2 linked regions of the Rubrivivax gelatinosus IL144 genome follow. The protein of the gene in region 1 interacts with the protein of each later gene in a pairwise test. Links are inferred from orthologs where the notes say so. Each region holds a gene or a part of one and is shown on either strand. Other genes may lie near its edges.

Region 1 (5,632 bases):
GCCAGATCGTCAAGCAGCTCGAGGATCGCGGCTGGGTCGAGGTCATCGGCTACCGCGAGGCCCCCGGCCGCCCGGCGCTGTACGCGACGACGCGCCAGTTCCTCGACGACCTGGGCCTGAAGAGCCTGGATCAGCTGCCGCCGCTGGACGGCGGCGAAGCGCCGACGGCGATGCTCGAGGCGCTCGAAGACCAGCCTTCGCTGCTCGGTGACGGTCAGGCCCAGCTGCCGCTGGACGAAGCCGACGCTGCAGCGCCGATTGCCCCCGAGACGGCGGACGCCGAGGCGTCCACCCCCATCACCGGAACGCCCGAAGGCGCTTCCGGCCCCGACACCACTTCCTGAACGACGAGATCGCATGAGCTCGAACGACGCCGAATCCACGCCGGACCCGATCGCCGCCGTGCCTCCCGCCGACGAGGCGCCGCCGAAAAAGCGCCGCGCGCCGCGCAAGAAGGCCGAGGCGCCCGCCGCCGACGTCGCGCCGGCAGCCGAGGCCGTTGCGGCTCCCGAGGCGCCCGCGCCCGAGGCCGCGGCCGAACCCGCCGCCGAAGCCAAGCCGCGCCGCCGGCGCACGACGAAGAAGGCCGCCGCCGCCGAGGCGCCGGCGGCCGAGCCTGTGGCCGTCGTCGAGTCGCTGCCGGCCGCCGCTGCCGAGCGCGCGCCCGAGCCGGCGCCGACGGTGGTTCCGGCCGAAGCGCCGCCGCGCGCCGAGCCCGCCCCCGCGCCGGAACACGCGGCCGAACCGTCTGCCGAGCCGGCAGGCGAGGGCGCCGACGCCGCGCCGGCCGAAGCCGGCGCCGAAGGCGACGCCCCGCGCCGCAGCCGCAACCGCCGTCGTGGCCGCCGTGGCGAGCGCGCCGAACGTGCGCCGCGCGACGCCGCCGCCCCGGCCGCCGAGGGCGAAGACGTCGCCGGCGACGACGAGGCCCCCGAGACCGCGCCGGCGCCGCAACTGCCGCCGGCCGACGTCGGCGAGGTCTTCGCCAGCGTGCTGTCGGGCGTCTGGGACGCCGAAGCCGGCGACGAAGCGCCGCCGCTGCCGGCCAAGCGCGTGCTCGCGCCGGAACCCGACGCGCCCAAGCTGCACAAGGTGCTGGCCCAGGCCGGCATCGGCTCGCGTCGCGACATGGAGCAGATGATCCTGGAAGGGCGCATCACCGTGAACGGCGAGCCGGCGCACATCGGCCAGCGCATCGCCGCCGGTGACCGCATCGCCGTCGGCGGCAAGCCGGTGCGCTACCGCATCGCGCCGCCGCCGACCCGCGTCATCGCCTATCACAAGCCGGCCGGCGAGGTCGTCACCCACGACGACCCGCAGCAGCGGCCGACGGTCTTCCGCCGCCTGCCCAAGCTGCACCAGGGCAAGTGGCAGTCGGTCGGCCGCCTGGACATCAACACCGAAGGCCTGCTGCTGTTCACCAACTCCGGCGAACTGGCCAACCAGCTGATGCACCCGCGCTTCGGCGTCGAACGCGAGTACGCCGTGCGTTCGCTCGGCGGCCTGGACGACGCCGCGCGCCAGAAGCTGCTCGAAGGCGTCGAGATCGACGGCCAGCGCTGCGGCTTCAAGAGCATCGAGAACGGCGGCGGCGAAGGCGCCAACCAGTGGTACCGCTGCGTCATCACCGAAGGCCGCAACCGCGAGGTGCGCAAGCTCTTCGACGCCGTCGGCCACGCGGTGAGCCGGCTGATCCGCATCCGCTACGGCTCGGTCGTGCTGCCCAAGGGGCTCAAGCGCGGGGTCTGGGTCGACCTGAGCGAGCAGGACGTTCGTTCGCTGCGCCGCATGACCGGCGTCGGCGAGCGTCCCGAGGGCGAGCAGCGCGATGCCGGCGGTGATCGCCGCGGCAAGCGCGGCAAGCGCGGCCGTGGTGGCAACGCCCCCGAGAGCGCGCCGCGCGGCCCGAAGCCGCAGCGCCGCGAAGCCGGCGAGGCCGCGATCCCGAATCCGCTGCAGCAGACCTTCGACAAGCGCGCGATCCAGCAGGAACGCCAGCGCCGCCGCGAGATCCCCGAGGACGGCCCGATCCCGAATCCGCTGCAGCAGACCTACGACAAGCGTGGCCTGCAGCGCGACCGGCCGGTGCGTGACCTCGGCGAGGACGGCCCGATCCCCAACCCGCTGCAGCAGACCTACGACAAGCGCTTCGTGCAGAAGCCCAAGCCGCTGGCCGGCGGCCGTGGCGCGCGCGGCCCGAAGAAGGGTGGCGCGGGCGGCCAGCCCGACCCGATGCAGACCTCGGTCGGCTACATCGGCGGCGACGCCTTCCTGCGCAAGGCCAACGGCGGCGGTGGCCGCGGCGGTCCGCGTGGCGGCCGGGGTGGTGGTGGCGGCGGCGGCGGTGGTCGCCGCGGCGGGCGCTGAACGCGTCTTTCCGTCATGGCCGCGCCGATCCGGCGCGGTAGAATCGAAAGCTTTGCCAAGTCCTTGATTGAAGGAGATATTTCAAGATGGCCATCGAACGCACCCTCTCGATCATCAAGCCTGACGCCGTCGCCAAGAACGTCATCGGCCAGATCTACGCCCGCTTCGAAGGCGCCGGCCTGAAGATCGCCGCCGCGAAGATGCAGCACCTGTCGCGTGCCGAGGCCGAAGCCTTCTACGCCGTGCACAAGGCGCGCCCGTTCTTCAACGACCTCGTGAGCTTCATGATCTCGGGCCCGGTGATGATCCAGGTGCTCGAAGGCGAAGGCGCGATCGCCAAGAACCGCGAGCTGATGGGCGCCACCGACCCGAAGAAGGCCGAGAAGGGCACGATCCGTGCCGACTTCGCCGACAGCATCGACGCCAACGCCGTGCACGGCTCCGACGCCCCGGAAACGGCGGCCGTCGAGGTCGCGTTCTTCTTCCCCGGCATGAGCGTCTACAGCCGCTGAGTCGACGATGGCCGTCAATCTTCTCGACTTCGACCTCGAGGGGCTGGCGGCCTTCTGCGACAGCCTGGGCGAGAAGCGCTTCCGCGCCGTCCAGCTGTTCCGCTGGATCCACCAGAAAGGCGAGTCGGACTTCGACAAGATGTCCGATCTCGCCAAGTCGCTGCGCGGCAAGCTCGCCGGCGCGGCGGTGGTCGAGTCGCTGCCCGTCATCAGCGAGCACGTCTCGGCCGACGGCACGACGAAGTGGCTGTTCGACGTCGGCGGCGGCAACGCCGTCGAGACCGTCTACATCCCTGAAGACGACCGCGGCACGCTGTGCGTGTCCTCGCAGGCCGGCTGCGCCGTCGGCTGCCGTTTCTGCTCGACCGGGCACCAGGGCTTCAGCCGCAACCTGAGCACCGGCGAGATCATCGCCCAGCTGCGCTACGCCGAGCACCGCCTGCGCGGGCCGGACGGCCAGCGCGTCATCGACAACGTCGTGATGATGGGCATGGGCGAGCCGCTGCAGAACTACACGGCCGTCGTGCCGGCGCTGCGCGTGATGCTCGACGACCACGGCTACGGCCTGTCGCGCCGCCGCGTGACGGTCTCGACCTCGGGCATGGTGGCGATGATCGACCGCCTGCGCGAGGACTGCCCGGTGGCGCTGGCCGTCTCGCTGCACGCGCCCAACGACGCGCTGCGCGACGCGCTGGTGCCGATCAACCGCAAGGACGGCATCGAGGCGCTGCTCGACGCCTGCCTGCGTTATGTCGAAGCAGCGCCGCGCGACTTCATCACCTTCGAGTACTGCATGCTCGACGGCGTCAACGACGCCCCCGAGCAGGCGCTGGAACTCGTGCACCTTGTCCGCCGCCGCCGCGTGCCGTGCAAGTTCAACCTGATCCCGTTCAACCCGTTCCCCGAGTCGGGGCTCAAGCGCTCGCCGCGCGAACGCGTGACGGCCTTCGCCAAGGTGCTGCAGGACGCCGGCATCGTGACGACGATCCGCAAGGTGCGCGGCGACGACATCGACGCGGCCTGCGGCCAGCTCGCCGGCGAGGTGCAGGACCGCACCCGGGCACGCGAACGCCTGCTGGAGCGCCGCCGCACGATCCCGATCGCCGCCGCGGAGGACCCGCGGTGACGCGTCGCCTGCTGGCCCTGCTGGCCGCGGCGGCCTGCGCCGCATCGCTGCTGGCGGGCTGCGTCAGCGAACCGCCGGCCAACGGCTCGGCCCGCGAGACGCGGCCGAGCAACGACCCCGCCGACGTCGAACGCCGCGCCAAGGTGCGGCTGGAGCTGGCGTCGGCGTACTTTGCCCGCGGCCAGTCGGAGACCGCGCTCGACGAGGTCAAACAGGCGCTGGCCGCGCGCCCCGACATGCCCGAAGCGCTCGGCCTGCGCGGCCTGATCTACGCCGCGCTGGGCGAGACGCGCCTGGCCGATGACAGCTTCCAGCGCGCGCTGTCGCTGGCGCCGCGCGACGGCGACCTGCGCCACAACTACGGCTGGTTCCTCTGCCAGCAGGGCCGCTACGGCGACGCCGACCGCGAGTTCGAGACCACGCTGGCGCTGCCGCAGTACCGCGGCAGCGCGCGCACGCTGCTCGCCAAGGGTGTCTGCGACGCGCGCGAAGGCCGCTGGGCCGATGCCGAAGCGGCGCTTTACCGCAGCTTCCAGCTCGAACCGGCCAACCCGGCGACGTCCTACAACCTCGCCGACGCGCTGTATCACCGCGGTTCGTTCGAACGTGCCCGCTTCTACGTCCAGCGCGTCAACGCGGTGAGCGAGCAATCCAGTGCGGCCACCTTGTGGCTGGCCGCACGCATCGAGCGCCGGCTGGGCAACCAGGCTGGCGCCTACGAGTTCGGCCGCCAGCTGCGCGACCGTTTCCCCCAATCGCCCGAGGCTGCCCAGTTCGAGCAAGGCCGGTTCGATGACTGATTCCGTGACGCCCCCGCCCGCGGGCACGACGGCCGGCGCGCTGCTGCGCGCGGCACGCGAGAAGCAGGGCCTGCACATCGCGGCGCTGGCCGCCGCCATCAAGGTCCCGGTGGCCAAGCTGGAGGCGCTGGAAGCCGACCGCCACGACGAGCTGCTGGACCCGGCGTTCACGCGCGCACTCGCCTTGGCGGTGTGCCGTGCGCTGCACACCGACGCCCAGCCGGTGCTGGCGCTGCTGCCGCGCACCGACGGTTCGGCGCTGGATCACGTCGTCGGCAGCCTGAACACGCCGTTCCGTGAACGCGCCGGCCCCGACATGCCCAAGGTCAGCCTGGGTTCGGTCAAGCCGCTGGTCTGGGCCGGCGGCGCGCTGCTGATCGCGGCGGCGGTCGTCTATTTCATGCCGGCCGGCATGCTCCAGTCCCCTGCGCCGACCGCCGACGCCAGCCCGCCGCCCGAAGCGGCGTCGGTGCCCGAGGCGGCCGCCTCGGTGCCCGAGGTCGCCCTGGTGCCGGTGGAGCCGGCTTCGGCGCCTGCGTCGGTCGCCGTGGCGGTCGCGCCGGTGGCCGTGCCGGTGGCCGTGCCGGCCCCGGCGCCGGTTCCGGCGGCCGCAGCGTCGGCCGCATCCGCGGTGCTGCCGGCGCTGAAGCCGGCGATGGCCGCCACGCTGGCCGCGGCTTCTGCGCCTGCCTCGGCCGTGCCGGCTGCGGCGGGGCTGGTCCAGCTGCATGCCGAACAGCCCTCGTGGATCGAGGCCTACGACGCCAAGGGCCAGGTCGTTTTTTCGCGCCTGCTGCGCGCCGGCGAGACCGCCGGGGTCGACGGGC
Region 2 (5,527 bases), 2.4 Mb from region 1 along the record:
AGGGTGTCGTCGCTCCAGCCGGTGGCGGCGCTGCCGGCCAGCGTCCAGGCGCGACGGTAGTAGTCCAGCGCCTGCGGCTGCTGCAGCACCGCGGCCCACTTGCCGGCGAAGGCCCAGGCGAAGGCGGCGTCGCGCCGGCCCAGGCGCTGCTCCCAGCCGCCGGCGGCGAGCTGCGCGGCGGCGCCGGCCGGGTCGTTGGAGGCGAGCTTGAGCATCGCCATCTGCGCCACCGAGGGCGGCGTGTCGGGCTTGGCCAGCGTGCGCGCCGGGTTGGCGACCGCGTCGTCGACGGCGCGCGCGATCTCGGGCCCCAGCAGCTGCACCGCGGCGCGCAGCGAACGCTGGCCGCGCGCCGAGTTCTGGCGTTCGAGCTCGAAGGACAGCCTGGCCTGCTGCCAGACGTCGTCGACGTTGAAGCGGCCGGCGGCGAACATCGATTGCGCCAGCAGCGCGCAGCCGTCGTCGGCGTCGCGCTGGGCGTACCAGGCTTCCAGCGCCGCCTGACGCACGTCGCGCCCGGCCTGATGCTCGACGAGGCGGCTGTAGCAGGTCACCTCGCGATCGTCGTTCATGCGAAAACGCGGCACGTCGCGGGCGAAGCTGGCCCAGTCGCGGCGCTTGCCCAGTTCCAGCAGCCAGTCGTTGCGCAGCCGGTCCTCGACGTACTGGCCGCTCCAGCGGCGGTAGAAGGCCTCGACCTCGGCGACGTCGGCGTCGCGCAGCCGGCCCGACAGCTCCCAGTAGTCGACCCAGGGCGCCAGCGGATGCGACGCGAAGAGCGCTGCGGTGCGCAGCGCCGACAGCTTGGCGCGGTCGCCCTTCTGCGCGGCGGCGCGGGCGTCGAGCACGAGGTCGTCGCCGGTCTGCGCCTGGGCGGCGGGCAGGGCGAGCGCGAAAGCCAGCGTGGCTGCCGCGAGCGGGCGCAGCGGTGCCCGGCGGGTGATGCGTTGCAGGGCGTTCATAAGGGGGAATCTAGCGGATCACGAGTATCCGTCCGTGTCAGGCGCGATCAGGACGAGGCGGCATGGGCGTCCAGGCCGGCGCGTGTGGCCTGCGCCTGCTCGAGCACCCAGGCCTCGAAAGCGGCCAGTTCGGGACGTTCGCGCCGCGCCGGCCAGCGCACCAGCCAGTAGGCGAAAGGCGAGCGCAGCCGGCCCGCGGGGCCGAAGGGTTCGACCAGCTCGCCGCGCTCGAGCGACTCGCGCACCAGCGCCAGCCGGGCCAGCGCGACGCCCTGGCCAGCGGTCGCCGCCTGGATCTGCTGGTAGGTGTAGTTCAGGTAGAGCCAGCCGCGCGGCTCCAGGCCGGGCACGCCCTTGGCGCCCAGCCAGTGGCGCCAGCTCAGGTACTCGACGCTGGGCAGCTGCGAGTCCTCCTCGAGCAGCGTCATCTGCGCCAGGTCCTCGGGCTTGGTGAGCGGCCCGAGGCCGGGGCTGGCGACCGGCGTGACGACCTCGCCGAACATCAGCGTCGAGCCCGGCGGCGCGTTGTCGGGGTGGCAGTAGCGCAGCGCCAGGTCGAGCTCGGGGTCGTCGAGGTCGGCGATCGCGTCCTGGGCCGAGACGCGGATGTCGATGCCCGGCTGCTCGCGCTGGAACTGCTGCAGCCGCGGCAGCAGCCACATCGACGCGAACGAGGGCCAGGTCGTCAGGTTGACCTGGCGGCGGCCCTGGGCGCTGCGGATCTGGTGCACGGTGGCGTCGAGCCGGTCGAGCAGCGGCGCCACGGTGCGCAGCAAGGCCTCGCCGGCACCGGTGAGTTCGACGTGGCGCGTGCCGCGCAGGAACAGCGGCAGGCCGATTTCGTCCTCCAGCGAGCGGATCTGGCGGCTGACCGCCGGCTGCGTCAGATGCAGCTCGTCGGCCGCGGCACGAAAGCCCAGACGGCGCGCGACCGCCTCGAAAGCGCGCAGCGGGCCGATCGACAGCGGGCGTTGGCGTCGAAGATTCATGCGTTTAGGTTATCAATGTCGCGCGGATTTTTGATTGGACCCGGCCCCGTCCGCTGCCGAGAATACCTTCCAAGCAGTCGATCGTGGAGCCTGAGATGTCGCAAACCGCCATGAGCAATTCGCATCAGAGCGCGCCCTGGGAATGGGCCGTCGGTCCGGCCACGGCGATGCGTGTCCCGGCCGCCAACCAGCCGCGTTGGCTGGTCGTCTCCGAAGGCCGCGTCTGGCTGACGCGCAGCGGCTCCGGCCCCTACGGTGAGGACGTCTGGCTGCAGGCCGGAGAACGCCTCGAACTGCCCTGCGGCAGCGAATGGGTCATCGAAGGCTGGCCGTCGGCCCAGGTCGAACTGCTGGAAGCGCCGTGCAGGACGCCGGCGCGCACGCCGGCCCGCCCGGGCCGCTGGCACGCGCCCTGGGGCGCGGCGCACGCCGCCTGATCAGCGCCGGCGCGGCGCCCTCGGCTTGGGGGCCCGCGCGGCGAGTGCGGCCTGCAGCGCCCGCTGCGCCCAGGGCCGCATCGCCTCGGGCGCGTCCAGCGCCTCGGCCGGCGGGGTCCAGAAGCCCAGCCGCATCGGCTTGCCGGCGCGCTGGTATCGAAACGGCTCGCCGCCGGCGGCCTCGAAATCGGGCTCGGTCGCAGCGCAGGTCTTCAGATAGAGCTGCTCGTCCAGGATCAGCGCGACGAACAGTCCGTCGATGTCGAAACCGTGGCCGCCGAACATGCGGCGCACGCGCACCGCGCCCAGCGGCGCCAGCAGTTCGCGGCAGTGTTGTGCAAACGGGTCCTCGCGCATGACGGCGCCAGTCTAGGCCCCTGCGGCGGCGCCGCAAGCGTCACAATCCGATCCATGAACCTGCCGTTCCCGCTGCCGCTGCAGCCCTCCCGCGACAAGAAGACGCTGAGGCGCCAGCTTCAGGCCGAACGGCAGTCGCTCGTCGACCGCCACCAGCGTTCGGTGCACCTGCAGGAGGTGCTGCGCGTCTGGCTGATCGGCCGCACCGAGAACACGATCGGCGCCTACTGGCCGATCAAGGGCGAGTTCGACGCCTTGCCGGCGCTGTTCCGCTGGAGCGAAGCCGAACCCGACCGCCGCATCGGCCTGCCGGTGATGGACCGCGAGACCAAGCAGCTGCGGTTCCACGTCTGGTATCCCGGCTGCCCGATGGAAGAAGACGCCTACGGCATCCCCAAGCCCAAGGACACCGAGCAGTTCGAGCCCGGGCTGCTGCTCGTGCCCTGCGTCGGTTTCGGCCCCGGCGGCGTGCGCCTGGGCTACGGCGGCGGCTTCTACGACCGCACGCTGGCGACGCTGCAGCCGCGGCCGCTGACGGTGGGCGTCGGCTACGCGCACGGCTTCGTCCCCTGGCTCGAGGCCGAGGCGCACGACGTGCCGCTGGACGTCGTGCTGACCGAAGACGGCGTGCACTGGCAGCACCCGGACATCTGAAGTTACCGGCCGCTCGGCCGGCCTGCCTATCATCGCCCTCGCCGTGCCGGCGTCACGGGAGGTCACGATGGCTCATGAACATCGCAGCCCAGCGCTGCCTCTGGTGCGAAGGGCCGCGCTGCTCGCGGCGCTGACGGTGCTGGCCGCCTGCGGGGGCGGAGGCGGCGGTGGTGGCGACGACAGCGCGGCCGGCTACAGCGTCTCCGGCACGCTGTCGGTGTCGGCCAACCTCGTCGTCGACAGCGACACCAACGACCCGAACCAGACGCGCATCGCCAACGACGACTCGGCGCAGGCCCAGCCGATCGCCGCGACCAGCCAGGTGATGGGCACCGTCAACGTGCCTCGGGCGGGCGCGGACGGCGCCAGCCATGCCGCCGGCGACCCGAGCGACTTCTTCCGCGTGACGCTGGCCGCCGGCCAGACGCTGCAGCTGGACTTCACCGCCGATACCGCGGCCAACGACCTCGACCTCTACGTCTATCGCCGCGTCGGCGACGCCGACGTGCTCGTCGGCTCGTCGACCGGAAGCTCGCTGTCGGAGTGCGTGCGCGTCACCGAGCCCGGTGAATACGTCGTGCAGGTCGAGGCCTACGACGGCGCGTCGCTCTACAACCTGCGCATCGCCGCGGCCGGTGCCGGCGGCAGCTGCGCCAACGCGACGAGCTCGGTTGCGGCGCGGCGCCTGGTGCCGGGCCAGCTGATCGCCGGGCTGGCCGAAGGCAGCGGCCGCGTGCGCGCCGCCGGCGCGCTGGTGTCGGCGCAGCCGCTGTCGCTGCTCAAGGGCCGTGTCGCGCCCGGGCGGCTCGGGCTGATGGCGCTGGCCGATGACGAGAAGTCGCGCCGCCGCGGCCTGCTGGCGCTGGCCGGTGCCGACGAGGCGACGCTGCGCGCCGCCCGCCGGCCGGCGTGGATGGACCGGCTGTCGCCGGATTCGCGGCTGCAGGTCGAGACGCTGCAGTACGCCAAACGCCTGGCCGCCAGCGGCGCCTTCGACTACGTCACCGTCAACCGCCCGCTGCACGCGACGGCGCTGGTCGGCAGCTTCCCGCCCGACGACCCGCGTTACGCGCTGCAGCGCTGGCACTACGAGCAGATCGCGCTGCCGGCGGCGATGGATGCGCTGGTCGCCTTGAGCCCGCAGCCGAGCCAGCGGCCGATCGTCGCGGTGCTGGACACCGGCATCGTCGCCGACCATCCCGACCTTGCCGGCCAGATCACCGCCGGCTACGACTTCGTCCAGGACGCCGCGTCGGCCGGCGACGGCAACGGCCTCGACGCCGACCCCGACGACTTCCGCGCGGCCGACTCGCAGCCCTCGTTCCACGGCACGCACGTCGCCGGCACCGTCGCCGCGGCCACCTACAACGGCACCGGCGTCGCCGGCGTCGCGCCGATGGCCCAGGTGATGCCGATCCGCGTGCTCGGCAAGGGCGGCGAGGGCACGTTCTACGACATCCTTCAAGGCCTGCGCTACGCCGCCGGCCTGGCCAACGACTCGGCCAGCGTGCCGGCGCGGCGGGCCGACGTCGCCAACCTCAGCCTGGGCGCGAGCGGCGTGGCCTGCGACAGCGCCAGCGCGACGCTGATCGCCCAGGTGCGCGCCCAGGGCACGATGATCGTCGCCGCCGCCGGCAACGAGTCCGACCGCGACAGCGGCCGTGTCGCCGCGGTCGACTACCCGGCCAACTGCGCCGGCGTGCTGGCGGTGACGGCCACCGACGCGCAGCGCGGCGTCGCCTACTACGCCAACGGCGGCGACGAGCTCGCGCTGGCCGCCCCTGGCGGCGACATGCGCGTGGCGACCACCGGCAGCGGTCTGCCCGACGGCATCTACAGCACGCTGGCGACCTTCGATGCCGGCGGCGTGCGCACGCCGACCTACGGCCAGTACCAGGGCAGCTCGATGGCGACGCCGCACGTCGCCGCGGTGCTCGCGCTGATGCGCTGGGTGCACCCGGCGATCACGCCCGAGCAGGTGGACGCGCTGCTGCAGGCCGGCGAGCTCTCCGACGACGCCGGCGCCACCGGCCACGACAGCCAGTACGGCTGGGGCATCGTCGACGCGGCCAAGGCGGTGCGTGCGGCGATCGCGCTGAAGAACGGCGGTTGGGCGCCCGGGATCCAG

What was found.
Region 2: the proteins of ndk (region 1) and RGE_RS02445 interact in binary tests that used the Escherichia coli proteins (3 or more experiments, as listed by UniProt). The link is inferred for Rubrivivax gelatinosus IL144 from one-to-one orthologs.

The regions. Positions count from the first base shown.
Region 1 is NC_017075.1:2,920,530-2,926,161, reverse strand. Bases 1,193-4,166 are described here. They hold ndk (nucleoside-diphosphate kinase), read left to right. Parts: upstream 1,193-2,453; coding sequence 2,454-2,879; downstream 2,880-4,166. Other genes in these bases: pilW (type IV pilus biogenesis/stability protein PilW), read left to right, coding at 4,002-4,166; rlmN (23S rRNA (adenine(2503)-C(2))-methyltransferase RlmN), read left to right, coding at 2,887-4,005; RGE_RS13430 (pseudouridine synthase), read left to right, coding at 1,193-2,367. In the rest of the region: SMC-Scp complex subunit ScpB, read left to right, coding at 1-344; more of RGE_RS13430, read left to right, coding at 358-1,192; more of pilW, read left to right, coding at 4,167-4,805; RGE_RS13410 (helix-turn-helix domain-containing protein), read left to right, coding at 4,810-5,632. UniProt on the Escherichia coli protein: Major role in the synthesis of nucleoside triphosphates other than ATP. The ATP gamma phosphate is transferred to the NDP beta phosphate via a ping-pong mechanism, using a phosphorylated active-site intermediate.
Region 2 is NC_017075.1:518,948-524,474, forward strand. Bases 1,731-4,599 are described here. They hold RGE_RS02445 (5-formyltetrahydrofolate cyclo-ligase), read left to right. Parts: upstream 1,731-2,799; coding sequence 2,800-3,399; downstream 3,400-4,599. Other genes in these bases: RGE_RS02430 (LysR substrate-binding domain-containing protein), read right to left, coding at 1,731-1,951; RGE_RS02435 (DUF2917 domain-containing protein), read left to right, coding at 2,062-2,388; RGE_RS02440 (TfoX/Sxy family protein), read right to left, coding at 2,389-2,745; RGE_RS02450 (S8 family serine peptidase), read left to right, coding at 3,467-4,599. Outside these bases: RGE_RS02425 (lytic transglycosylase domain-containing protein), read right to left, coding at 1-962; more of RGE_RS02430, read right to left, coding at 1,010-1,730; more of RGE_RS02450, read left to right, coding at 4,600-5,527. UniProt on the Escherichia coli protein: Involved in the removal of 5-formyltetrahydrofolate.